4 regions of the Streptomyces sp. NPDC030165 genome follow, and region 3 is predicted to be linked to each of the others. Evidence: riboswitches for the same ligand, from Rfam matches in the RefSeq annotation. Region 3 holds a riboswitch; each other region holds the start of a gene.
The links. A riboswitch is a leader RNA that binds a small molecule or an ion and turns the genes downstream of it on or off. The one in region 3 is predicted to bind cobalamin.

Region 1 (5,507 bases), on a different contig from region 3:
CGCTCGTCAACGGGGTGCTCGCCGCCTTGACGGGCGGTGCGGCCCGGGCGCTGTTCGCCCTCGCCGTCGTCCTGCTGGTGGGGGTGTCGGCCGTGTCCCACCTGTGCAACGTGCCCATCAACCGGCGGGTGAAGGCCGTCACCGACCCGGCGGCGCTGCCGGCGGACTGGCAGGACCCCCGGCCGTTGTGGCGCCGCTGGCACCTGCTGCGTACGGTGCTCGCCGTGCTGGCCCTGGTGGTGACGGCCGCCGCTGTCACGGCGGCCTGAATCCCGGTACGGCTCCGGGGCCCCCCCGCCCCCGGTGCCCCCGGGGGGAGGAGGAAGCCCTGAGCAGGGGGAGAGGTTCCGTTTCCCGCTGTTCGGTTTCCAGGCTACGGGGGAAACTCTCCCCCCCCCCCCCCCCCCCCCCCCCCCCCCCCCCCCCCCCCCCCCCCCCCCCCCCCCCCCCCCCCCCCCCCCCCCCCCCCCCCCTCCGCCGTATGTCCGAAGGACCCGTCAGCCCTTCTCCTCCAGGTCCCCCTCGGTCTCCAGGAACGCCTCCCGGAGCGCCGTCAGGGTCTCCTTGTCCGGCTCGGCCCACATGCCGCGCGACTCCGCCTCCAGGAGGCGTTCCGCGATGCCGTGCAGGGCCCAGGGGTTGGCCTCCTGGAGGAACGCGCGGTTCTCCGGGTCGAGGACGTACGTCTGCGCCAGCTTGTCGTACATCCAGTCGGCGACGACGCCGGTCGTGGCGTCGTACCCGAACAGGTAGTCGACGGTCGCGGCGAGTTCGAAGGCGCCCTTGTAGCCGTGGCGGCGCATCGCCTCGATCCAGCGCGGGTTGACCACGCGGGCGCGGAAGACGCGGGAGGTCTCCTCGACCAGCGTGCGGGTGCGCACCGTCTCCGGGCGCGTCGAGTCGCCGATGTACGCCTCGGGCGCGGTGCCCTTGAGCGCGCGGACGGTCGCGACCATGCCGCCGTGGTACTGGAAGTAGTCGTCCGAGTCGGCGATGTCGTGCTCGCGGGTGTCGGTGTTCTTCGCCGCCACCGCGATCCGCTTGTACGCGGTCTCCATCTCCTCGCGCGCCGGGCAGCCCTCCAGGCCGCGCCCGTACGCGTACCCGCCCCACACCGTGTAGACCTCGGCGAGGTCCGCGTCGGTGCGCCAGTCGCGGGAGTCGATCAGCTGGAGCAGGCCCGCGCCGTACGTGCCGGGGCGGGAGCCGAAGATGCGGGTGGTGGCGCGCCGCTCGTCGCCGTGCGCGGCCAGGTCGGCCTGGGCGTGGGCGCGGACGTAGTTGACGTCGGCGGGCTCGTCCAGGGAGGCGGCGAGCCGTACGGCATCGTCCAGCAGGCCGATGACGTGCGGGAACGCGTCACGGAAGAAGCCGGAGATACGCAGCGTCACATCGACGCGCGGGCGGCCCAGTTCGTCGGCCGGGATCGGCTCCAGGCCGGTCACGCGACGCGAGGCGTCGTCCCAGACGGGCCGGATGCCGAGCAGCGCGAGCGCTTCGGCCACGTCGTCGCCCGAGGTGCGCATCGCGCTCGTACCCCACAGGGACAGGCCCACCGAGGTCGGCCAGTCGCCGTGGTCGGTGCGGTAGCGCTCCAGAAGGCTGTCGGCGAGGGCCTGGCCGGTCTCCCAGGCCAGCTTGCTCGGCACGGCCTTGGGGTCGACGGAGTAGAAGTTGCGGCCGGTCGGCAGGACGTTGACCAGGCCGCGCAGCGGCGATCCGGACGGGCCCGCCGGGACGAAGCCACCGGCCAGGGCGTGCACGGCGTGGTCGATCTCGTCGGTGGTGGCGGCCAGGCGCGGTACGACCTCGCGGGCCGCGAAGGCGAGGATCGCCGCGACCGGCTCGCGCTGGTCCTCCGGCAGCTCCGCGGTGACCCGCTCGACGGCGGCCAGATCCCAGTCCGCGTCGTCCATGGCCTGCACCAGGCCGCGGGCGCGCTCCTCGACCGCGTCGGCGGTGGTACGGGTCGCGGCCGACTCGTCCAGGCCCAGCGCCTCGCGCAGGCCCGGCAGCGAGGACGTGCCGCCCCAGATCTGGCGGGCGCGCAGGATGGCGAGTACGAGGTTGACGCGGGCCTCACCGGCGGGCGCGCCGCCGAGGACGTGCAGCCCGTCGCGGATCTGCGCGTCCTTGACCTCGCACAGCCAGCCGTCGACGTGCAGCAGGAAGTCGTCGAAGCCCTCGTCGTCCGGGCGCTCCTCCAGGCCGAGGTCGTGGTGGAGCTTGGCGGCCTGGATCAGCGTCCAGATCTGGGCGCGGATGGCGGGCAGCTTGGCCGGGTCCATGGCGGAGATCGCCGCGTACTCGTCGAGCAGCTGCTCCAGGCGCGCGATGTCGCCGTACGACTCGGCGCGGGCCATCGGCGGCACGAGGTGGTCGACGAGCGTGGCGTGCACCCGGCGCTTGGCCTGGGTGCCCTCGCCCGGGTCGTTGACCAGGAAGGGGTAGATCAGCGGCAGGTCGCCGAGGGCCGCGTCCGGGCCGCAGGCGGCGGACAGGCCGGCGTTCTTGCCGGGCAGCCACTCCAGGTTGCCGTGCTTGCCGAGGTGGACCATGGCGTCGGCGCCGAAACCGCCGTCCTCCTGGGAGGCGGCGATCCAGCGGTAGGCGGCCAGGTAGTGGTGCGACGGCGGCAGATCGGGGTCGTGGTAGATCGCGATCGGGTTCTCGCCGAAGCCACGCGGCGGCTGGATGAGGATGAGCAGGTTGCCGCGGCGCAGCGCCGCCAGCACGATGTCGCCGTCCGGATTCCGGCTCCGGTCGACGAACATCTCGCCGGGCGGCGGTCCCCAGTGCTCCTCGACCTGCTCGCGCAGCTCCTGCGGAAGCGTGCCGTACCAGCGCTTGTAATCGGCGGCGGGGATGCGGACGGGGTTGCGGGCCAGCTGCTCCTCGGTGAGCCACTCCTGGTCGTGGCCGCCGGCCTCGATCAGCGCGTAGATCAGCTCGTCGCCGACGCCGGACTCCAGGCCCGGTACGGCCTCGTCACCGAAGTCGTACCCCTCCTCCTGGAGACGGCGCAGCAGCGCCACCGCACTCGCCGGGGTGTCCAGGCCCACCGCGTTGCCGATACGCGAGTGCTTGGTCGGGTACGCGGACAGCACCAGCGCCAGGCGCTTGTCGGCGGGCGCGATGTGGCGCAGCCGGGCGTGGCGTACGGCGATGCCGGCGACCCGGGCGGCGCGCTCGGGGTCGGCGACGTACACCGGCAGGCCGTCCTCGTCGGTCTCCTTGAAGGAGAACGGGACGGTGATCAGCCGGCCGTCGAACTCCGGCACCGCGATCTGGCTGGCGGCGTCCAGCGGGGACAGGCCCTCGTCGTTCTCCTCCCAGGCGCTGCGCGGCCCGGTCAGGCACAGGGCCTGGAGGATCGGCACGTCCAGCGCGGCCAGCGCGCCCGCGTCCCAGGACTCGTCGTCACCGCCGGCCGACGCCTCGGCGGGCTTGGTACCGCCCGCCGCCAGCACGGTCGTCACGATCGCGTCGGCGGCCCGCAGCTCTTCGATCAGCTCCGGCTCGGGCGCCCGCAGCGAGGCCACGAACAGCGGCATCGGGCGCCCGCCGGCCTCCTCGATCCGCTCGCACAGCGACTCGATGAAGCCGGTGTTGCCGCTCATGTGATGGGCGCGGTAGTAGAGCACGGCGACCAGCGGGCCGGTCGCGGCGCCCGTGTCGTCCGTACGGGCCACGACCTCCGCACCGGTACGCGCCTCCGCCGCCAGGTGCTTCGAGCGCTCCAGGTGGCCCCAGGAGGGCGCGGCGGCCGGCGGCTCGAAGCCGTGGCCGGTCAGCAGCACGGTGTCGGACAGGAAGCGGGCGAGCTGGTCCAGGTTGGCCGGGCCGCCGTGCGCCAGGTAGGCGTGAGCCTCGGCCGCGATGCCGATGGGGACGGTGGACGCCTCCATGAGCTGCGCGTCCGGCGCCTGTTCGCCGGTGAGCACCACGACGGGGCGGGGCTGGCCGGCGGCGAGGAGCTGGTCCAGGCCCTCCTGCCAGGCGCGCAGACCGCCGAGGAGCCGGACGACGACCAGGTCGGCGCCGTCCAGGAGCGCGGGCAGCTCCGCGAGGTCGAGCCGGGCGGGGTTGGCGAGCCGGTACGGCACGGGACCGGCGGCCGCGCGGGCGCTGAGCAGGTCGGTGTCGGACGTCGACAGCAGCAGGATCATTGCGGCGTCTGGCCTTCCTCGGGGTCCGCGCCCCGGGCGGTGTTCACGGACGGCGGGAGTTCCTGACTCGCCCGGCGGTGGCCGGGCTCACAGTGGCGGGACCGCGCCGGATTTCCACCGGGCTTCCTCCCTTGGCGCCGTCGCTGGCGTCCGATGGGCCAGCTGACCCACCGACCTGCATAGTAAGGGCTCCGCCCGAACGGCGGGCGGCGGACCGTCCAGCCATCGTCGGTATGCTCGCCGCCATGCCGCCCACCCCCGCGATACCCCCGCACCGGGACGAATCCCTCGTACGGGACAGCGGTGCCGCCTGCGTACGGGACCGCGGCGACGCCTGCCCCGGAGCGCTGCGGCTGCACTCCGCCGTCGACGGCGCCCTGGCCCGACTCCGGCTCCCCGCAGGTCTGCTGACGCCCCCTCAGTGCGAGATGCTGGCCGACGCCGCGGACCGCCTCGGCGACGGCCACCTCTCCCTCACCTCCCGCGGCAACGTGGAGCTGCGCGGCCTCGCCGAAGACAGCGCCGCCCCCCTCGCCGACCTGCTGCGCGCCGCCGGCCTGCTCCCCTCCGACCGCCACGAACGCGTACGCAACATCGTCGCCTCCCCGCTCGCCGGACTCGACGGACAGGGCGCGGACGGCGGCGCCGCCGTCCAGGAATGGGCCCGTGAACTGGACCTTCTCCTGTGCGCCAGCGACACGGCCCCCGCCCTGTCCGGCCGCTTCCTCTTCGCACTGGACGACGGCCGCGGCGACATGGCCGCGCTCGGCGGCGATGTGACGTTGATCGCAGAAGCCGGCGGCACGGCGCTGCTGCGCGTCGGCGACGACACCGAGGCACTGCGGCTCCCCGGCCCCGACGCGCCCCGCGCGGCCCTCGCCGCCGCGGAGGCGTTCCTCACCGTCGCCCAGGAGGCGGGCAACGGCTCCTGGCGCGTACGGGAACTCCCGCCCGGGTACGACGCCGCGGCCGTACGCGGCCTCCTCCGTACGCGCCTCCAGGAGCCGGACGCGCAGCCGTACCCGACGGCCCCGGTGCCCTCGGCAACAGCACCCGCCCCACCCCGCCCTGGAGTGACCGCCTCCCCCGACGGCACCCGCGCCCTCTCCCTCCTCGCGCCCCTCGGCCGCCTCACCACCGCGCAGCTCCGGCAACTGGCCGCCGGTGTCCCCACCGGCTCCGCCGAACTGCGTATGACACCCTGGCGCGGCGTGGTCGTCCCCGGCCTGTCTCCCGAGACGGCCGGAGCCCGGCTGCGCGAACTGGCCACGGCCGGTCTGGTCACCGACCCCGCCTCCCCCTGGTACGGACTCGGCGCCTGCACCGGCCGCCCCGGCT
Region 2 (5,507 bases), on a different contig from region 3:
GCCAGCAGCGCCCGGTGACTGACCGATTTGTCCCCCGGTACCCGGACGCTCAGCGCTCCGGCACCGACGGCCTTCTCGGCCCGCCCGCCGTCCACCACCAGATCCGCCGAGTCAGTACCCGGCTTGTCGAATGCCTTCCGGGCCGCCATCCGGGCGTCAAGCACACCTTGCTCCTGTTCCTGGACACCGGAACCAGCGCCGCCTGAGAGCACCTGCCATGCCTTGCGCCCGACATCACCACCACGCCACGGAATTCACCGCTCACGGGCAGGCGAACGCCACACCGACACCACACCAAGAAGAGGAAGAGATCCCAGTCAGAACCACCGCTGCCGCGGCAGAAAGGAATTACCGGAAGATGTCGGAGAGAGGTTCGGTGGTGGTCGACAGGGCTCGACGGACAGGACTCGTTCGGCAGCCGCCCCTCCCTCACAGTTCGAAAAACCGTGAACAAGGCCCCCGCGGCGTGCCCGACTCAATCACCCACGCAGAGCAACTGTCAATAAATAGTTGACCACTTCACCAAGTCCCACCCAAACCCCAACACCCCCAAAAAAACATCAGCCTTCCCCCACGCACCCCTCCGCAATCCATTCTTGACCGTTGCCGCTCTCAGGCGGCCCCCCGCAACCAGTCCTCGAAGTGCGTCGCGCCTGAGCGAGCGTCGCCCTCTGCGGGGACCAGGCTGTGCCGACGGGGCGGCGGGGCGCCCGATTTCGGAGATGTTCCCTCGTGTTCAGGCCCGGGCATGCTCGGTGAGCGCCGATCCGGACCCGTCCGAGAGGGGACGGGACGGGACAGGGGCACCGTGCTTGCCTTATCGCCGCATCGCGTGGTCGGCTAGCGGCAGCATCGCGTGCCGGTGACGGACTGCGTCAGGCATGGAGATGTGGAAGCGAAAGGGCCGCCATCCGTGGCATCCCGTTCTTTCCAGGCTCCCCGCGGCGGCGCTCGTACAGCTGCCCTGAGCCTTCAGCCCTCACAAGCCCATCAAGAACTGCGCCGCCGGATCCATCACGTCAGGACGCATCTCGGGCGCCGCACGGGGAACGATGACGTACCGGTCTGCATTGCCTGGCCTTTTGTGACGCTCTCTCGTCGCATCACAGGGGCGAGGACGGGGGACTGTTCTCCCAGTTGCTGCGCGCACGACCGGATCCCGCCCCGACGGTCGCGAAGCTCGTCGAGGATCACCAAAAGATCGCCTCGATCGTGTCCCGGGTGAGCGAACTCGCCGAAAAGGCCGCCACCTCGTCCGAACCGGCACCGCCCGAACCGGGCTGGACCGAAGCGGATTTCCGGTTCGGTGTCAGCGCGGGCCGCTAGATTGAGCGGATGTTCGAGAAGGTGAGTGCTGAAGAGTCCGTGCGTCAGGAGGCGCTCGCGTCGAAGGTGCGCGACGAGCTGGCCGCCGCCGGCCTCCCGGTGCGCGCGCCCGGCCTGCATCCCGTTCTGGCCGGCGGTGTGGAGGTGGAAGTCGATCACGGCGCCGATGCGGCCGGCGGCGTGTATGTGGACTGGTCGGCCGGTCCGCGCCTGCGGGAGTGCACGACCCGTGCGCTCCGCCTCAAGCTGCTGGACGACCCCGTCCTGCGGCACTGCGGCGAGGTCTCGGCCGCGATGACGCGGGCGATGGCCGCGATCCTGGCGTCCGCCGGGTTCACCGTCGAGGACGCGGACGACGAGTACCGTCCCTACCACTTGCGGGTGGTCGAGGGGCCCGCCCCGGGCGACGGGCCCGTGTGGGCCCTGCGCGACGATGAACTGGCCATGTCCGGCTGGGAGTCAGCCGGCCCGGGTGAGAGTGCGGGCTGACGCCGGACAAGCCGCCGGAAGACGGTCGGCCCGCCCCGCACCCGCCCCGCCCCGCCCTTGGTGTCACATCTCACGTACCGCCATGTGAACAGGGGTGTCCGTACGGTGTGCGCTCGATCTACTGTGTCCGGTGCAGCTGGTTCGCCCTGCCCGCCAGGCAGACGCGTCGTAAGAGGGAACCCGGTGGGAATCCGGGACTGCCCCGCAGCGGTGAGCGGGAACGACCGCCGTCATACGCACTGGATCCGGGCCGCGGATCCGGGAAGCGACGGCCAGTAGGTGTCCGCCGGACGAAGTCCGGCAGGCGTGCCCGCGAGTCCGAAGACCTGCCCGTTGCCCGTGTGCGTCCATACGTGCGCGGACACTCCGGTGACCTTCGAGGGCGGGTCGGCGACCATACCGGGCGAGCATGGGTGCTGTTCGGCGCCGCATGGCTCGGCCGGTGCGTCGTTCCTTCGCGTTCTCGTCCCGTCACCGGGGCTCGGAGAAGATCACGCTCGCGAAGGAGAGTTCCGTGACAGCGAAGCCCGCAGCCGCGGCAGCACGGGCCACCGTGTACGGCTACCCCCGCCAGGGACCGAACCGGGAACTGAAGAAGGCCGTCGAGGGCTACTGGAAGGGCCGCGTGACCGCGGACGCCCTCCAGAAGACCGCCCAGGACCTGCGCCGTTCGAACTGGCAGCAGCTGGCCGAGGCCGGACTCCACGAGGTGCCGACCGGTGACTTCTCGTACTACGACCACGTGCTGGACACCAGCGTCATGGTCGGAGCCGTCCCGGAACGGCACCGCGCCGCCTTCGAGGCCGACGCCCTGGACGGCTACTTCGCGATGGCACGCGGTACGCAGGACGTGGCACCGCTGGAGATGACCAAGTGGTTCGACACGAACTACCATTACCTCGTACCCGAGCTGGGGCCCGACACGGTCTTCACCACCGACTCCGCCAAGCAGACCGGCGAGGTACGGGAGGCGCTCGCGCTCGGCCTCACGCCGCGCCCGGTCCTCGTCGGCCCGGTGACCTACCTCCTGCTGTCCAAGCCCGCCCCCGGTGTCACCGCCGGCTTCGATCCGCTGACCCTGCTCGACCGGCTCCTGCCCGTGTACGCAGATGTCCTGGCCGACCTCCGCGCGGCCGGCGCCGCGTGGGTGCAGCTGGACGAGCCCGCCCTGGTGCAGGACCGCACTCCGGCCGAACTCGGCGCCGCCGAGCGCGCCTACGGCGTCCTCGGCGCCCTCGCCGACCGCCCGAAGCTGCTGGTCGCCTCGTACTTCGACCAGCTCGGCGAGGCCTTGCCGGTGCTCGCCAAGGCCCCCGTCGACGGTCTCGCGCTGGACTTCACCGAGGCCGCCGCGGGCAACCTGGACGCGCTCGCCGCCGCGGGCGGCCTGCCCGGCAAGCGGCTGGTCGCCGGTGTCGTCAACGGCCGCAACATCTGGCTCAACGATCTCGAGAAGTCGCTGGCAACACTCGGTACTCTGCTGGGCCTGGCCGACCGGGTCGACGTGGCCGCCTCCTGCTCCCTGCTGCACGTCCCGCTCGACGCCACCGCCGAGCGGGACATCGACCCGCAGGTGCTGCGCTGGCTCGCGTTCGCCCAGCAGAAGACCACCGAGATCGCCACGCTCGCCCGCGGCCTCGCGCAGGGCACCCACACGATCGCCGCCGAACTGGCCGCCAACCGCGCGGACCTGGCGTCCCGCGCCGGTTCCGCGATCACCCACGACCCCGCCGTACGGGCCCGTACCGCCGCCGTCACCGACGCCGACGGCCGCCGCTCGGCGCCGTACGCGCAACGGACCGTCGTGCAGCGGGCCCACCTGGGCCTGCCCCTGCTGCCGACCACCACCATCGGCTCCTTCCCGCAGACCGCCGAACTGCGCACCGCCCGGGCCGACCTGCGTGCGGGGCGCATCGACACGGCCGGGTACGAGGAGCGCATCAAGAACGAGATCCGCGAGGTGCTCTCCTTCCAGGAGGAGGCGGGCATCGACGTGCTTGTCCACGGCGAGCCCGAACGCAACGACATGGTGCAGTACTTCGCGGAGCAGCTGACGGGTTACCTCGCCACGCAGCACGGCTGGGTCCAGTCGTACGGCACGCGGTACGTGCGTCCGCCGGTCCTCGCCGGTGACATCTCGCGGCCCGAGCCGATGACGGTGCGGTGGACGCGGTACGCGCAGTCGCTCACCGACCGGCCGGTCAAGGGGATGCTGACCGGCCCGGTCACCATGCTCGCCTGGTCCTTCGTCCGTGACGACCAGCCGCTCGGCGACACCGCCCGCCAGGTGGCGCTGGCCCTGCGCGACGAGGTCGGCGACCTGGAGGCGGCCGGCACCCAGGTCATCCAGGTGGACGAACCGGCCCTGCGCGAGACGCTGCCGCTGCGCGCCGCCGGCCGTGCCGCGTATCTCGCCTGGGCCACCGAGGCGTTCCGCCTCACCACCGGCGGGGTGCGGGACCGGACGCAGATCCACACGCACATGTGCTACGCCGAGTTCGGCGACATCGTGCAGGCCATCGACGACCTCGACGCCGACGTGATCAGTCTGGAGGCCGCCCGCTCCCGCATGCAGGTGGCCCGCGAACTGGCCGGGCACGGCTACCCGCGGGAGGCCGGGCCCGGTGTGTACGACATCCACTCCCCCCGCGTACCGAGCACCGAGGAGGCGGCGAGCCTCCTGCGCGAGGGCCTCGGCGCCATCCCGGCCGAACGCCTGTGGGTCAACCCCGACTGCGGCCTGAAGACCCGCGGCTGGCCCGAGACCCGCGCGTCCCTGGAAAACCTCGTCGCCGCCGCACGGACCGTCCGGGCGGAGCTGCCCTCGTCCTGAACCGGTGACGGGCCACCCGCCGGCCGGAGACGGGCGGCGGGCGGCCCGCGGCGGGTGCTCCGTAAGCTGCTCTTGTCACGACTCGCCGAGGACAGCAGTTGACCCCGTATTCCCTGGCGTTCTACATGAACGTCGTCACCACCGGCACCGTGCTCGGTCTGCGGCACACCGATTCTCCCGGCCGCGTGGCCGAAGTCATGGGGCCGGACTTCGGTGAGAACCGATTCGGTGAGTGCAGTCTGGGCTATTCCTATGCCCTGCCCGAGTTCTTCTGGGACCGCGAATCCGGTGACGCCCCCTGGTCGGGTCACCACTTCACCTTGCAGGTGCACAGGCTGGCCCACCGGAGCCGTGACAACGTCGATGAGGCGATCCGCGCCCGGTACGGGCGCTTCGCTCCCAGGCTGCGGTTCGACAAGCTGCGACGGCTGCTGGAGCGGCGCGGCATTCCGCTGCTGGAGCTCCCGGACCCGTGGAACGCGCCGCACTACCGGATGTTCTGGCAGCCGGAGTCCCAGGTCTGCGTCTCCGTCGTCAGTTGCCACGGCGAGTACCTCACACCGGACAACCTGCGGGTCGGCGACGTGTACCACATCCAGGCACCGATGACCGCCGCACGAGTCGAGGCGCGGAGGGCGCGGGCCACCGTTTAGAGCCTGTGTCTTAGGAACGCCGGCGGATCGGCGCGTCGGCACGTTGGCAGACTTGGCAATGGCCCAGGAGAAGATGCGCGGAAGTTGGCACCGGGCCACGATTGTCGGCATTCAGCGCCACTGCCAGAGTCTTCGTACGGCCGACGGTTGCACACACGGCCAGGGCTGAGGGGCCCTGGCACGCCGCCGGGGTGAGGGTCCCGGTC
Region 3 (5,507 bases):
GAACCGGACCGGATCCGTCCGCTCGATCTCGAAGCCGAGCTGGCGCGCTGGGGACGCGACCTGAAGACGGGCGCGGCGGCCGGCTCGGCCACCTGAGGGCGGCGGGAGGGCGGGGCCCGCCCTCCCGGCGACGGGTCCGGCGGGCCCCAGCGGTCCGGCGGGCCCCGGCAGATCCGGCGGCCCCGGTGGCTCAGGCCGCCTCCCGGGCCTCCGCCGCCCGCGCCGACCAGCGCTTCTCCACCCCGGCCAGCCGCCAGTACGCCAGGGCCGCCGCCCAGACGACCACGAACAGGCCGACGATGATGAAGCCCACGTTGTCCAGGTCGATCGACGAGATCCAGCCGGTCAGGCCGTCCGTCAGGGCCAGCTTCTCGTGCAGGACGGTGACCAGTTCGATGGTCCCGATGAAGAAGGCGACGGCGATCGACAGGCCGGTGATCGTGAGGTTGTAGTACACCTTGCGCACCGGGTTCGAGAACGCCCACTGGTACGCGAAGTTCATGAACGTACCGTCCAGCGTGTCGAAGAGGCTCATCCCCGCCGCGAACAGCAGCGGCAGGACCAGGATCGCGTACCAGGGCAGCCCGGCCGCCGCGCCGCTGCCCGCCATCACCATCAGCGTCACCTCGGTCGCGGTGTCGAAGCCGAGGCCGAAGAGCAGGCCGAGCGGGTACATCTGGCCGGGCCGGGTGATGGAGCGGGTGAAGCGGCCCAGGACGCGGTTCATGAAGCCGCGGGAGTCGAGGTGCTGCTCCAGCTCCGCCTCGTCGTACCGGCCCTGCCGCATCGCGCGGAACACCCGCCAGATGCCCGCCAGCGCGACGAGATTGAGCGCTGCGATCAGGTAGAGGAAGGTGCCGGAGACCGTGGTGCCCACGGTGCCGAGCACCTGGTGGGCGCTCGATCCGTCGTCGAGCAGGGTGCCGGCCAGCTGCGCGCCGCCGGCGACCAGCGCCGCCATGGCGACGACCACGCTGGAGTGCCCGAGCGCGAACCAGAAGCCCACCGAGACGGGGCGCTTGCCGTCGGCCATCAGTTTGCGGGTGGTGTTGTCGATGGCGGCGATGTGGTCGGCGTCGAAAGCGTGCCGCATGCCGAGGGTGTACGCGGTGACGCCGAGGCCGACCCCGAAGACCTGCGAGCCCACGGTGTAGTGGTTCGGCACGACCAGGAGGAAGAGCACGCCGAAGGCGACGACGTGCAGCGCGGCGATGACCGCCATCAGCCCCGCGGTCCGCACGGTGTCCTGACGCCGCCAGCGGAAACCGGAGGGCGGGGGAGAGGAGGCGGAAGGAACGGACGCGGGTGAAGTGAGGGTAGGGGAAGGGGACGGCGAAGAAGCCGGGGACGGCGAAGGGGAATCGGCGGACAGGGACATCCGGTGGTCACGCTCCAGCACCTCGTGGATCATTTCGTGAGATGCCGTGGCCGGTCTCCTGGCTGACGGGTGTACGCGCCCGCCCCGGCCTTCCCGGCCGCGGGCTGCGGCCAGTGGCTCCGTACGGGCGCGGGGCGCGTACGGAAAGGGGCGGGAACTTCCCGATCACAGTGGCGAGGGCCGCTCCGGTCTGGACCCGAAGGACTTCACCGGTCTTCCCGACACCACGGCCCGGACACTCTAACGTCCGGTGGCGGCATGGTCATCGGATCAATGTGCCGGGAACCCGCAGCGCTCTCCGCTCGACTACCTGGTCCTGGGCCCGCAAGGGCGGGCCGTCGGGCAGTCGAGAGGCAGGGAGAGCGGACGTATGCGTTCTCGTGTGGGTCTGGTGGGGCGAGTGAGCCGAGCGGGGTCGATGTGGCCGGTGGCCGGTGGGCGGTCGATGGCGGCGGTGCTGGCGACGCTGGCAGTGGCCGGGCTGGCCACTGGTTGCGGCAGCGGTGACGGACGTACGGCAGCGGGTGCCGCGGACGGCCGGGGCGGCGGAGCGGGTGGCTTTCCCGTCTCGGTCAGCGATTGCGACGGGCGGCGGACGACATTCTCCGAGGCCCCGCGGAAAATCGTCACGAGCAACGCGGCGAGCCTGGAAATGCTGCTCCGGCTGGGAGTGGGCGACCGGGTCGTCGGTACCGGATTCCCGCCGGGAAAGGGCACGTTGCCACCTGATCTCGATGCCCGGGCGCAGCGCGTCCCGGTACTGGGGAAGACGGTGATTCCGAAGGAGAAGCTGCTCGGTTCCGGCGCCGACGTCTATATCGACACGTTCGCTTCCATGGGCAACATGGGCGGGGCGGCGGCCGGCCCGACCGAGGAGGAATTCAGCGCGGCGGGCATCAGACACGTCTACCTGGCCTCGACGGCGTGTGCGCCGCGCAAGAAGGTGCCGCAGCGGGACCTGTCCGCCGTGGAGGGCGACATCCGGCGGCTCGGACAGATCACGGGCGCCTCGAAGCGCGCGATGCAGCTGGTGGCGGAGATGGAGAAGAAGATCTCCTCGGTACGCGAAGCCATCGCGGACGTCCCCGCGGGCAAGCGGCCGTCGTACTTCTTCTTCGATTTCGACGCGGGAACGAAACAGCCCGTCGCGGTCTGCAACCGGCAGGTGGCCAACGCGGTGATGACCGAAGCCGGGGCACGGAACGTCTTCGCGGACTGTGCGAGCGACTTCAAACCGGTGTCGTGGGAGGACGTGGTCGGAAAGAACCCGGACTGGATTCAGCTCGGCGTACGGAACCGGGGAAGCGCCGCGGCCAATGAGAAGGCATTCGACGAGGCCGAGAAGTTCCTCAAGGAGTTTCCGGCCACGGCGGGGCTGCGCGCGGTGAAGGAAGGAAAATTCCTGCGTATCGGCTCCGAGCAGACGACCATCGCCGGAGTGGGGAACGCGGACACGGTGCGGCGGATCGCTAAGACGCTCTACCCGGACCGGCTGGGCAAGGGCCGTCCGGCCGGGGAGCGTCCGGACGAGGCCGGGGCGGGGCGCTGATGGGGCCGTCGGCCTGTGCCGCGGCTGAGGCTCGCACCGCCGGCGCGGCGCGTACCGCAGGGCTCGCCGTCGGCCTGCTGATCGCGCTGCTCGCCGCGCTGACCGCGGCCGTCGCGCTCGGTGCCACCGACATCGCTCCTGCCGAGGTGTGGTCGGTGGTGTTCCGGCGGCTGGGCGGGGCGCCGCCCCGGCCGGGTACGGACGATCTGATCGTCTGGCAGCTACGGGTTCCGAGGGCGCTGCTCGCCGCGCTGGTCGGCGCGGGTCTCGGGCTCGTCGGTACGGCCACCCAGGCGCTGGTGCGCAACCCCCTGGCGGACCCGTACCTGCTGGGTATCTCCAACGGCGCGTCGCTGGGCGCGGTGGCCGCGATCGTGCTGGGCGCGGGCGCTGTGGCGGGGACGGGCGGGGTGTTCGGCGCGGGGAGCACGTTCGGCCTGGGCGGGGGTGTGGGCCTGTCGTCGGCCGCCTTCGCCGGCGCGCTCGCCTCGTTCGCGCTGGTGTGGACGCTGGCCCGCCGGGGCGGCGGCTTCGCGCCGCTGCGGCTGGTGCTGGCCGGAGTCGGCATCGGGCAGTTCCTGGCCGGGTTCACCAGTTATCTCGTGCTGCAGGCCGGGGACGAGCAGCAGACGCGCGGCGTGCTGTTCTGGCTGATGGGCAGCCTCGGCGGCGCCACCTGGGACACGCTCCTCCTGCCGGCCCTCGCCGTACCGGCCGGACTGCTGGTCCTCCAGGGCAGGGCCCGCGCGCTGAACGCGCTGACGATGGGGGACGAGACGGCGGCGAGCGTCGGCGTGGACGTCGTCCGGCTGCGCCGCACGCTGTTCGTGGTGACCAGCCTGCTCACCGGCGTCCTGGTCTCGGTGTCCGGCGCGGTCGCCTTCGTGGGGCTGATGGTGCCGCATCTGTGCAGGCTGATCGTCGGGGGAGACCACCGCAGGCTGCTGCCGCTGGCCGCGCTGACCGGGGCGCTCCTGCTGGTCGTGGTGGACATCGTGTGCCGTACCGCCATGGACGCCCAGGAACTGCCGGTGGGCGTGGTGACGGCGCTGATCGGCGCGCCGGTGCTGCTGTACGTGCTGGACCGGCGGCTGGGAGCGGGAGGGTGAGCGGAAACGGGAGGATGAGCGCAAGCGTGCGTACGGGCAGGGACACAGAAGCAGGCGCGGGCGCGGAAGCAGCCGCCGGCATGCGGATCGACATCGAGGACCTGCGGGTGTCGTACGCCGGCCGGTGTGTGGTGGCCGGGGTGCGTCTGATGGCCGCGCCGGGCGAGATCGCGGGGGTGGTCGGCCCGAACGGCAGCGGCAAGTCCACGGTGCTGCGTACGGTCTACCGGCATCTGCACCCCGAAGCGGGCCGCGTGCTGCTCGCCGGGGAGGACATCCGGGCCATGCCGCCGACGCGCACCGCCCGGCACGTCGCCGCCCTGCCCCAAGAACGCGGCGGCGACTTCGAACTCACCGTCCACGAGGTGGTGGCGATGGGCCGCACCCCGTACAAGCGGGCGTTCGCGGGCGACGACCGCGCCGACCGGGAGACGGTGGCCCGGGCCCTGGCGGACGTGGGGCTGGCCGAGCACGGCGGGCGGCGGTTCTCGGCGCTCTCCGGCGGGGAGCGGCAGCGGGCCCTGCTCGCCCGTGCCTTCGCGCAGGCCCCGGACGTCCTCGTACTGGACGAGCCGACGAACCACCTGGACGTACGGCACCAGGTCGAGCTGCTGGCCCTGCTGCGCGGCCGGGCCTGTACGACGCTCGTCTCGCTGCACGACCTGAACGCGGCGGCCTCCGTCTGCGACCGGCTCCACGTGCTCTCCGGAGGGACGGTGGTGGCGTCTGGCGCGCCGCGCGACGTGCTGACGCCGGAGCTGCTGGCCGAGGTGTTCGGGGTGCGGGCGGCGGTGGTCGACCACCCGCTGACGGGTGATCCGCTGATCGCCGTCGATCAGCGGCAGACCGCCGGCGCGGCCTCCTCACTCGGTACCGGCCGCCCGGCGTCCTCACCCGGCACCGGCCGCCCGGCCTCCTCCGCGTAGTGGCTCGGGCGGCCGTCCCGGTGCACGAGCCGCCCGTGCCGCGCCGCGTCCGCCGCACGCATCAGCCGTACGCCGCCGTCCGCGTCGCGCAGCACGCACGCGTGCCACGGCGTCATCCACACGTCGGGCGCGTCGAGCAGCCGGATGCCGAACTTGGCGGCGCCACGCGGCTGCGGGTGGATGGACAGCCGTACGGCGTCCGGATGGTGCTCGGCGATCAGCGCGCCCCAGGCGCGGCTGCGCTGGATGACCCCGTAGGCACGGCTGCGGCAGGCGCGTTGCAGGGCGGAGCGGGTGCCCGTGAAGCCGGTGGTGTCCTCGAAGAGGAAGCGGGTGATGCCGCGGTACAGGCGCAGTGTCTCGCTGTCCGCCTCGCCGTCGGGGGCGGGCGTACCCCGGGTCTCGGCGCGCAGGGAGCCCAGGGACGGGGCGTACCGGCGGTGCACCTCCGCGCGTTTGGCGTCGCAGGGCAGGTCTGCGTACACGTCCCGCAGGTCGAAGGTGCCGAGGTGGGACAGCCCGGCCGTACTGATCATGGCGCGCAG
Region 4 (5,507 bases), on a different contig from region 3:
TCGCGTGTTCGAGCTTGTCCACCGCCTCCAGCACGAGCTGTCGCTGCGGGGTCAGCCGGTACCCGCGCTTGCGGAGGTCGCTCTGCCAGTCGCTGCTCACCACACCGCCAGTGTAGGAGGGTGTTCAGCGGCCGCCTATTTTCCGCAGGTAGCCGGAGAGCGCGGTGACGGCCGCCGGATTGCGCGGGCTCTCCACCAGGTCGGCGTAGTCCATGACGTAGATGCGATCGTTCTTGACCGCCGAGACGTTCTTCAGTGGCGCGTACGACTTCAGGAACGACTTCTTCTGTTCGGCGGTCGGCGTGCCGTAATCGTTGATGACGATCACGTCAGGGTCGCGTTCGACCACCGACTCCCACCCGACCGTGGTCCAGGAGTCCTTCAGGTCCTTCATGACGTGGTCGCCGCCGGCCTTGGTGATGATGTCGTGCGGCCCGGCGAAACGGCCGGAGGTCATCGGCTTGTCCTGGCCGCCGTCGTAGAGGAAGACGGTGGGCCGTTCGCCGCCCTTGGGGGCCTTGGCCTGGGCGTCGGCGACCTGCTTGCGGTACTTCGCGATCAGCGCGTCCGCCCGCTCCTCGACGTCGAAGATCTTCCCGAGGGTCTTCAGATCGGTGTAGAGCGCGTCCAGCGGCGGCATCACCCCGCGGGCGCTGCCCTGGCCGCCGTCGGTCCCGTTGCGGCACGACTCGGTCAGGACGTAGCTGCCGATGCCGAGCTTCTTCAGGGAGGCGGGGGTGACGTCGCTGTCCTCGCCGAAGCCGTAGTTCCAGCCCGCGAAGACCAGGTCGGCCCTGGCGTCCAGGGCGATCTCCTTGGTGATCGCCTTCTTGGAGAGCCAGGGCACCTTGCCGTACGCGTCCTTCCAGGCGACGGCGTCGACCTTGCCCCGGTACTCCGGCATGACGTACCCGGCCATGTGGTCCTCCAGGCCGAGCGCGAACATGATGTCGGCGATCCCGACGTCGTTGGTGACCACGCGCCGCGGCGCCTTGTCGTACGTGGTCCTCGTCCCGCAGTTCTCGACCGTGACCGGGTAGTGCCCGGACCCGCCCGCCCCGGACGCTTTGGCGGCACCGTCCTTCCCGTCCTCGGCGACGTGCGCACCGCAGCCGGTGAGCGCGGCGAGCGTGAGGGCGGTGAGCAGGGCGGCGGAGCGGTGGCGGGTGCGCATGGAGGGTCCTTACGGGGTGGTCGAGGGGGCGGTACGGCCGGGCAGGCGGTCGAACAGGAGCTGTACGGCACCGGTCTCGGGGTGCGCCACGCGGTGCGCGCGCACCCCGAACACCTCGGCCAGCAGCTCCGGGCCCAGCACGTCGTGCGGCGCGCCGGAGGCGACGATGCGCCCTCCGGAGATGACGTACAGCTCGTCACAGTGCAGGGCGGCCAGGTTCAGGTCGTGCAGCGCGGTCAGCACCGTCAGTCCGCTGTCCCGCACCAGCGCCAGCAGTTCCAGCTGCTGCGCGATGTCGAGGTGGTTCGTCGGCTCGTCCAGCACCAGCACCCGCGGTTCCTGGGCCAGCGCGCGGGCGATCAGCACACGCTGCTTCTCGCCGCCGGACAGGCTCAGGAACGCGCGCCCGGCCAGGTGGTCCGCGCCGGTCCGTACCAGCGCCGCCTCGCACACCCGCAGGTCCGCCGCGCTCGGCCGCCCCGAACCGCGCTGGTGCGGCAGCCGCCCCATCGCGACGACCTCCGCGGCCGTGAAGCCGAACTCGGTCGCCGACTCCTGGGGCAGCGCGGCCAGGTGGCGGGCCCCTTCGCGTACGCCCATGGCGTGCAGGTCCGCGCCGTCCAGCCGGACCGTCCCGGCGGCCGGGCGCAGCGCGCGGTAGGCACAGCGCAGCAGGGTGGACTTGCCGCTGCCGTTGGGCCCGACCAGCCCGACGACCCGGCCGCTGCCCGCGTGCAGGGTGATGTCGTGCACGAGCCGGGCACCGGCCACGTCCACGGACACCGCGTCGATGTCGATCCGCATCAGATGCCGCCTCCGTACGTGCCGCCGTGGTTCCGCGTCAGGCCCCGCCTGCGTACGTACCTACCGCCGTGTCCCCGCATCAGGCCCCGCCTCCGAACGTGTAGCCGCGGCGCCGCATCAGCAGGACGAAGGCCGGCACGCCGAGCACCGCGGTGATCACTCCGACCGGCAGCTCGACGGGCGCCAGCAGCACCCGGGACAGGATGTCCACCCACACCATCAGCACCGCGCCCAGCAGCGGGGCCACCACCAGCACCCGGCGGTGCCCGGCACCCACCAGCATCCGGGTCACGTGCGGCACCATCAGCCCGACGAAGCCGATCGCGCCGCTGACCGCGACCACCGCGCCGGTGACGGCCGCCGTGACCGCGAACAGCTCCCGGCGCAGCCGCCCGGGGTCCACGCCGAGCGCGGCGGCCGACTCGTCCCCCATCGCGAGCGCGTTGAGGCGGCCCGCGGAGAGCATCAGGTACACCAGCGCCCCGGCCACCGCCGCCGCGGCGACGGGCAGTGAGCCCCAGCCCGCGCCGCTGAGGCTGCCGAGCAGCCACATCATGGCGGAGCGCGCCGCCTCGCCCCGGTCGGCGGCGAAGACCATCAGGGTGGAGAGGGCGGAGAAGCCGTAGTACATCGCGGAGCCGGTCAGGACCAGGCGCAGCGGGGTCAGGCCGTGCGCGCTGCGGGCCGCCGCGTACACCAGCGCCATGGCCAGCAGCGCCGAGCAGAACGCCGCGGCGGACAGCGCCCAGACGCCCAGCGCGGCCAGCGCCCCGAAGAGCAGGACGGCGTTGGCGCCGACCGCGGCGCCGGAGGAGATGCCGAGCACGAACGGATCGGCGAGGGCGTTGCGTACCAGTGCCTGGACGGCCACACCGATGGCGGACAGCCCGGCGCCGACGACGGCGGCCAGGAGCGCGCGCGGGAAGCGCAGCTCCCACACGATGGTGTACGCGGAGACCTCGTCGGAGGCGATCGTGCCGCCGCTCAGCCCGGAGCCGAGGTAGCGCAGCACGTCGCCCCAGCCGACGCCGGAGGCGCCGAGGCCTACGCCGCACACCAGTGAGGCGAGCAGCACGAGGGCCAGCCCGGCGGCCAGCGGCACGGTGGGCACCGGCGAGCCGGTACGGGGCCGGGCGCAGGCATGGCTCTCGGAGGCGGCGGGGCCGGCGGTACGGGCTGGGGCGGCCAAGGGACGTACGCCTTCGGCTCGGGCCGCGTCCGTACGGTCAGGGGTGACGGCGCGTGGCGCGAGGCCGGCGGCGGTGTCCCCTCGCAGTCCACGGCGAGTTGTCAGGAACGGGCGCTCCCGCGGGTGATCGGGCTGGCGGAACGGACGTTCCGCACACCGTTGCGGGTCAGCGCCGGACTCTCACCGGACTTCCCCCGCGGGGCGCTCTGCGACTGTGTGCTGCCTGTTCGAAGGCGGTCTACTTGAAGAAGGCGATGCCGTCGTCCGGCAGGTCCTTGATGTCCTTGGCCCACTCGCTCGGGTCGACGACCTTCTTCAGGTGCGCCGACATGTACGGGCGCAGCGGCACCTCGGGGGTGGCCTTCTCGCCGACCCACATCAGGTCGCTGTTGACATAACCGTACAGGCGCTTGCCGCCGGTGTACGGGCCGGAGGCGGCGGTACGCGCCACGGCGTCGGTGGCCAGGTCGATCTGCGGCTTCTGGTCGGCCAGCTCGCCGTACCAGACCTCCGCGACGCCGCCGTCGCGGATCATCACGATCTCGACCTTGCGGTCCTTGTCGATGCGCCAGTAGCCGGACTCGGTCTCCAGCGGCGCGACCTTCTTGCCCTCGCCGTCGAGCACCCAGCTGTGCGAGGTGTATTCGAGGAAGTCACGGCCGTCGTGCGTGAAGGTGACCTCCTGGCCGAAGTTGCACTTCTCGGCACCGGGGAAGTCGGCGACGCCGGCGCCCTCCCAGTTGCCCAGCAGGAAAGCGAGGGGCACGAGGGCCGGGTTCAGGTCGGACGGGATCTCGATCATCAGCTCAGGCGATCTGTATCGGGGAAAGGATCTGGGGTCTCGGTCAGCGCTGGCCCTGGTACAGCTTCTTCCAGGTCAGCCCGGCGAAGGCGACGACGCCGACGGCGACCAGGACGAGCAGGGTGGTGAAGACTGCCTCAAGCACGAGCGCGCTCCTCGGACGGAGTGAGGTGTTACGGACCGGAAGCGAGTCTAGTCGGCGCGGCCGGTGGCGGCGCTGTGAGGTCGGTCCCGCCGGGTGGACCCGGGCCCGGGTGCCGTCCGGCACGGTCCAGCCGTGGGAGGTGAGGTGGCGCGGCGCGGGGCGTGGTCGGCCAGGTGCCGACGACGCCGAGCGCGGCGCCCAGGGCGATCATCAGCGGGCGGGTGCGGCCCGCGCGGCGTACGAGCCGGGTGCGTGACGCCGCGCGAGGTGGCCGGCCAGGACGGTCCGGTCGCACGCGGCCCCCGAGGTGATCGTGTGCCGGTCGGACGACTGGCCAACTGCCGGGCCGGAAGGTCGCGTTGGCGGGAGCCTTAAAGTGGCCGTATGGCGAAGAAGCTGGTGATCAAGGTGACGGCGGGGGCGGACGCCCCCGAGCGGTGCTCGCAGGCGTTCACGGTGGCGGCGGTGGCCGTGGCCAGTGGGGTGCATGTCTCCCTGTGGCTGACCGGGGAGTCGGCGTGGTTCGCGCTGCCGGGGCGCGCGGCGGAGTTCGAGCTGCCGCACGCGGCGCCGCTGCCGGACCTGATCGACTCGATCACGGCGGGCGGCGGCACCATCACCGTGTGCACGCAGTGCGCGGCCCGCCGGGACATCGGGGAGAAGGACCTCATCGAGGGCGTCCGGATCGCCGGTGCGCAAGTCTTCGTGAGTGAGGTCATGCCGGACGGGGTGCAGGCGCTGGTCTACTGACGGTACGGGCGCGGGCGGCACCGCGGGCGGCGGGTGCGGCTCAGCGGCGCCCGGAGCCGGAGCCGTGCCCGGGACCGTGGTCGTCGAGCTCGCGCCACCACCGGTCCGACTCGGGGTCGCCCGACTCGTCCCACCAGCGCTCACCCGGCTCCCGCCGGTTGCCGACGACCGCCGCGAACGGCGGGATGACCATGGCGACCACGCACATCGCCACGGCCGCCGGTATGGACCACAGCCGTACCACGCCCCACGCCAGGACGAACAGGGCGATGCACACACCCATCAGGACGAAGTACCGGCGGTGCCGGCGCTGCGCGGGCGGACGCTGATGCGCGGACATGGTTCCACCGTAGATCCGGCCGGGGTGGCTGGGAAGCGCGGCGGGCCGCACCCCCAGCCATGGCGTCCAAACCCCTGGGGTGCGGCCCGTCGGCCGTACGGGTGTACGTATCGGTGCCGCCGTCAGACGGCGATGGCGACCTCCGCGAGACCACCGTGCTGCGCGACGACGGTCCGGTCCGCGGTCGCGCCCGGGACCAGGGCGCGCAGCGTCCAGGTGCCCTCGGCCGCGTAGAAGCGGAACTGCCCGGTCGCCGAGGTGGGGACCTCGGCGGTGAACTCGCCGGTGCTGTCCAGCAGGCGC

Region 1: linked by a shared signal. The riboswitch ahead of cobN (cobaltochelatase subunit CobN) and the one ahead of nicT (Nickel transporter NicT) in region 3 are both predicted to bind cobalamin.
Region 2: linked by a shared signal. The riboswitch ahead of metE (5-methyltetrahydropteroyltriglutamate--homocysteine S-methyltransferase) and the one ahead of nicT (Nickel transporter NicT) in region 3 are both predicted to bind cobalamin.
Region 4: linked by a shared signal. The riboswitch ahead of ACZ4Z1_RS26350 (FecCD family ABC transporter permease) and the one ahead of nicT (Nickel transporter NicT) in region 3 are both predicted to bind cobalamin.

The regions. Positions count from the first base shown of each region.
Region 1 is NZ_JBVIBD010000007.1:194,873-200,379, forward strand. It holds gene ACZ4Z1_RS15865 (anthrone oxygenase family protein) at 1-269, shown strand, start outside; gene cobN (cobaltochelatase subunit CobN) at 498-4,169, opposite strand; cobalamin riboswitch at 4,208-4,355, opposite strand; gene cobG (precorrin-3B synthase) at 4,403-5,507, shown strand, end outside.
Region 2 is NZ_JBVIBD010000016.1:158,743-164,249, forward strand. It holds gene ACZ4Z1_RS27940 (3-phosphoshikimate 1-carboxyvinyltransferase) at 1-164, opposite strand, end outside; gene ACZ4Z1_RS27945 (hypothetical protein) at 1,138-1,326, shown strand; gene ACZ4Z1_RS27950 (hypothetical protein) at 1,336-1,815, shown strand; cobalamin riboswitch at 1,936-2,163, shown strand; gene metE (5-methyltetrahydropteroyltriglutamate--homocysteine S-methyltransferase) at 2,330-4,648, shown strand; gene ACZ4Z1_RS27960 (hypothetical protein) at 4,747-5,301, shown strand.
Region 3 is NZ_JBVIBD010000008.1:56,656-62,162, reverse strand. It holds gene ACZ4Z1_RS16975 (VOC family protein) at 1-96, shown strand, start outside; gene nicT (Nickel transporter NicT) at 191-1,411, opposite strand; cobalamin riboswitch at 1,410-1,622, opposite strand; gene ACZ4Z1_RS16965 (ABC transporter substrate-binding protein) at 1,824-2,927, shown strand; gene ACZ4Z1_RS16960 (FecCD family ABC transporter permease) at 2,927-4,036, shown strand; gene ACZ4Z1_RS16955 (ABC transporter ATP-binding protein) at 4,117-4,962, shown strand; gene ACZ4Z1_RS16950 (L-tyrosine/L-tryptophan isonitrile synthase family protein) at 4,872-5,507, opposite strand, start outside.
Region 4 is NZ_JBVIBD010000015.1:42,964-48,470, forward strand. It holds gene ACZ4Z1_RS26335 (Fur family transcriptional regulator) at 1-103, opposite strand, end outside; gene ACZ4Z1_RS26340 (ABC transporter substrate-binding protein) at 125-1,174, opposite strand; gene ACZ4Z1_RS26345 (ABC transporter ATP-binding protein) at 1,184-1,978, opposite strand; gene ACZ4Z1_RS26350 (FecCD family ABC transporter permease) at 2,058-3,089, opposite strand; cobalamin riboswitch at 3,270-3,399, opposite strand; gene ACZ4Z1_RS26355 (heme-binding beta-barrel domain-containing protein) at 3,406-3,969, opposite strand; gene ACZ4Z1_RS26360 (DsrE family protein) at 4,499-4,864, shown strand; gene ACZ4Z1_RS26365 (DUF3099 domain-containing protein) at 4,905-5,204, opposite strand; gene ACZ4Z1_RS26370 (DUF1416 domain-containing protein) at 5,327-5,507, opposite strand, start outside.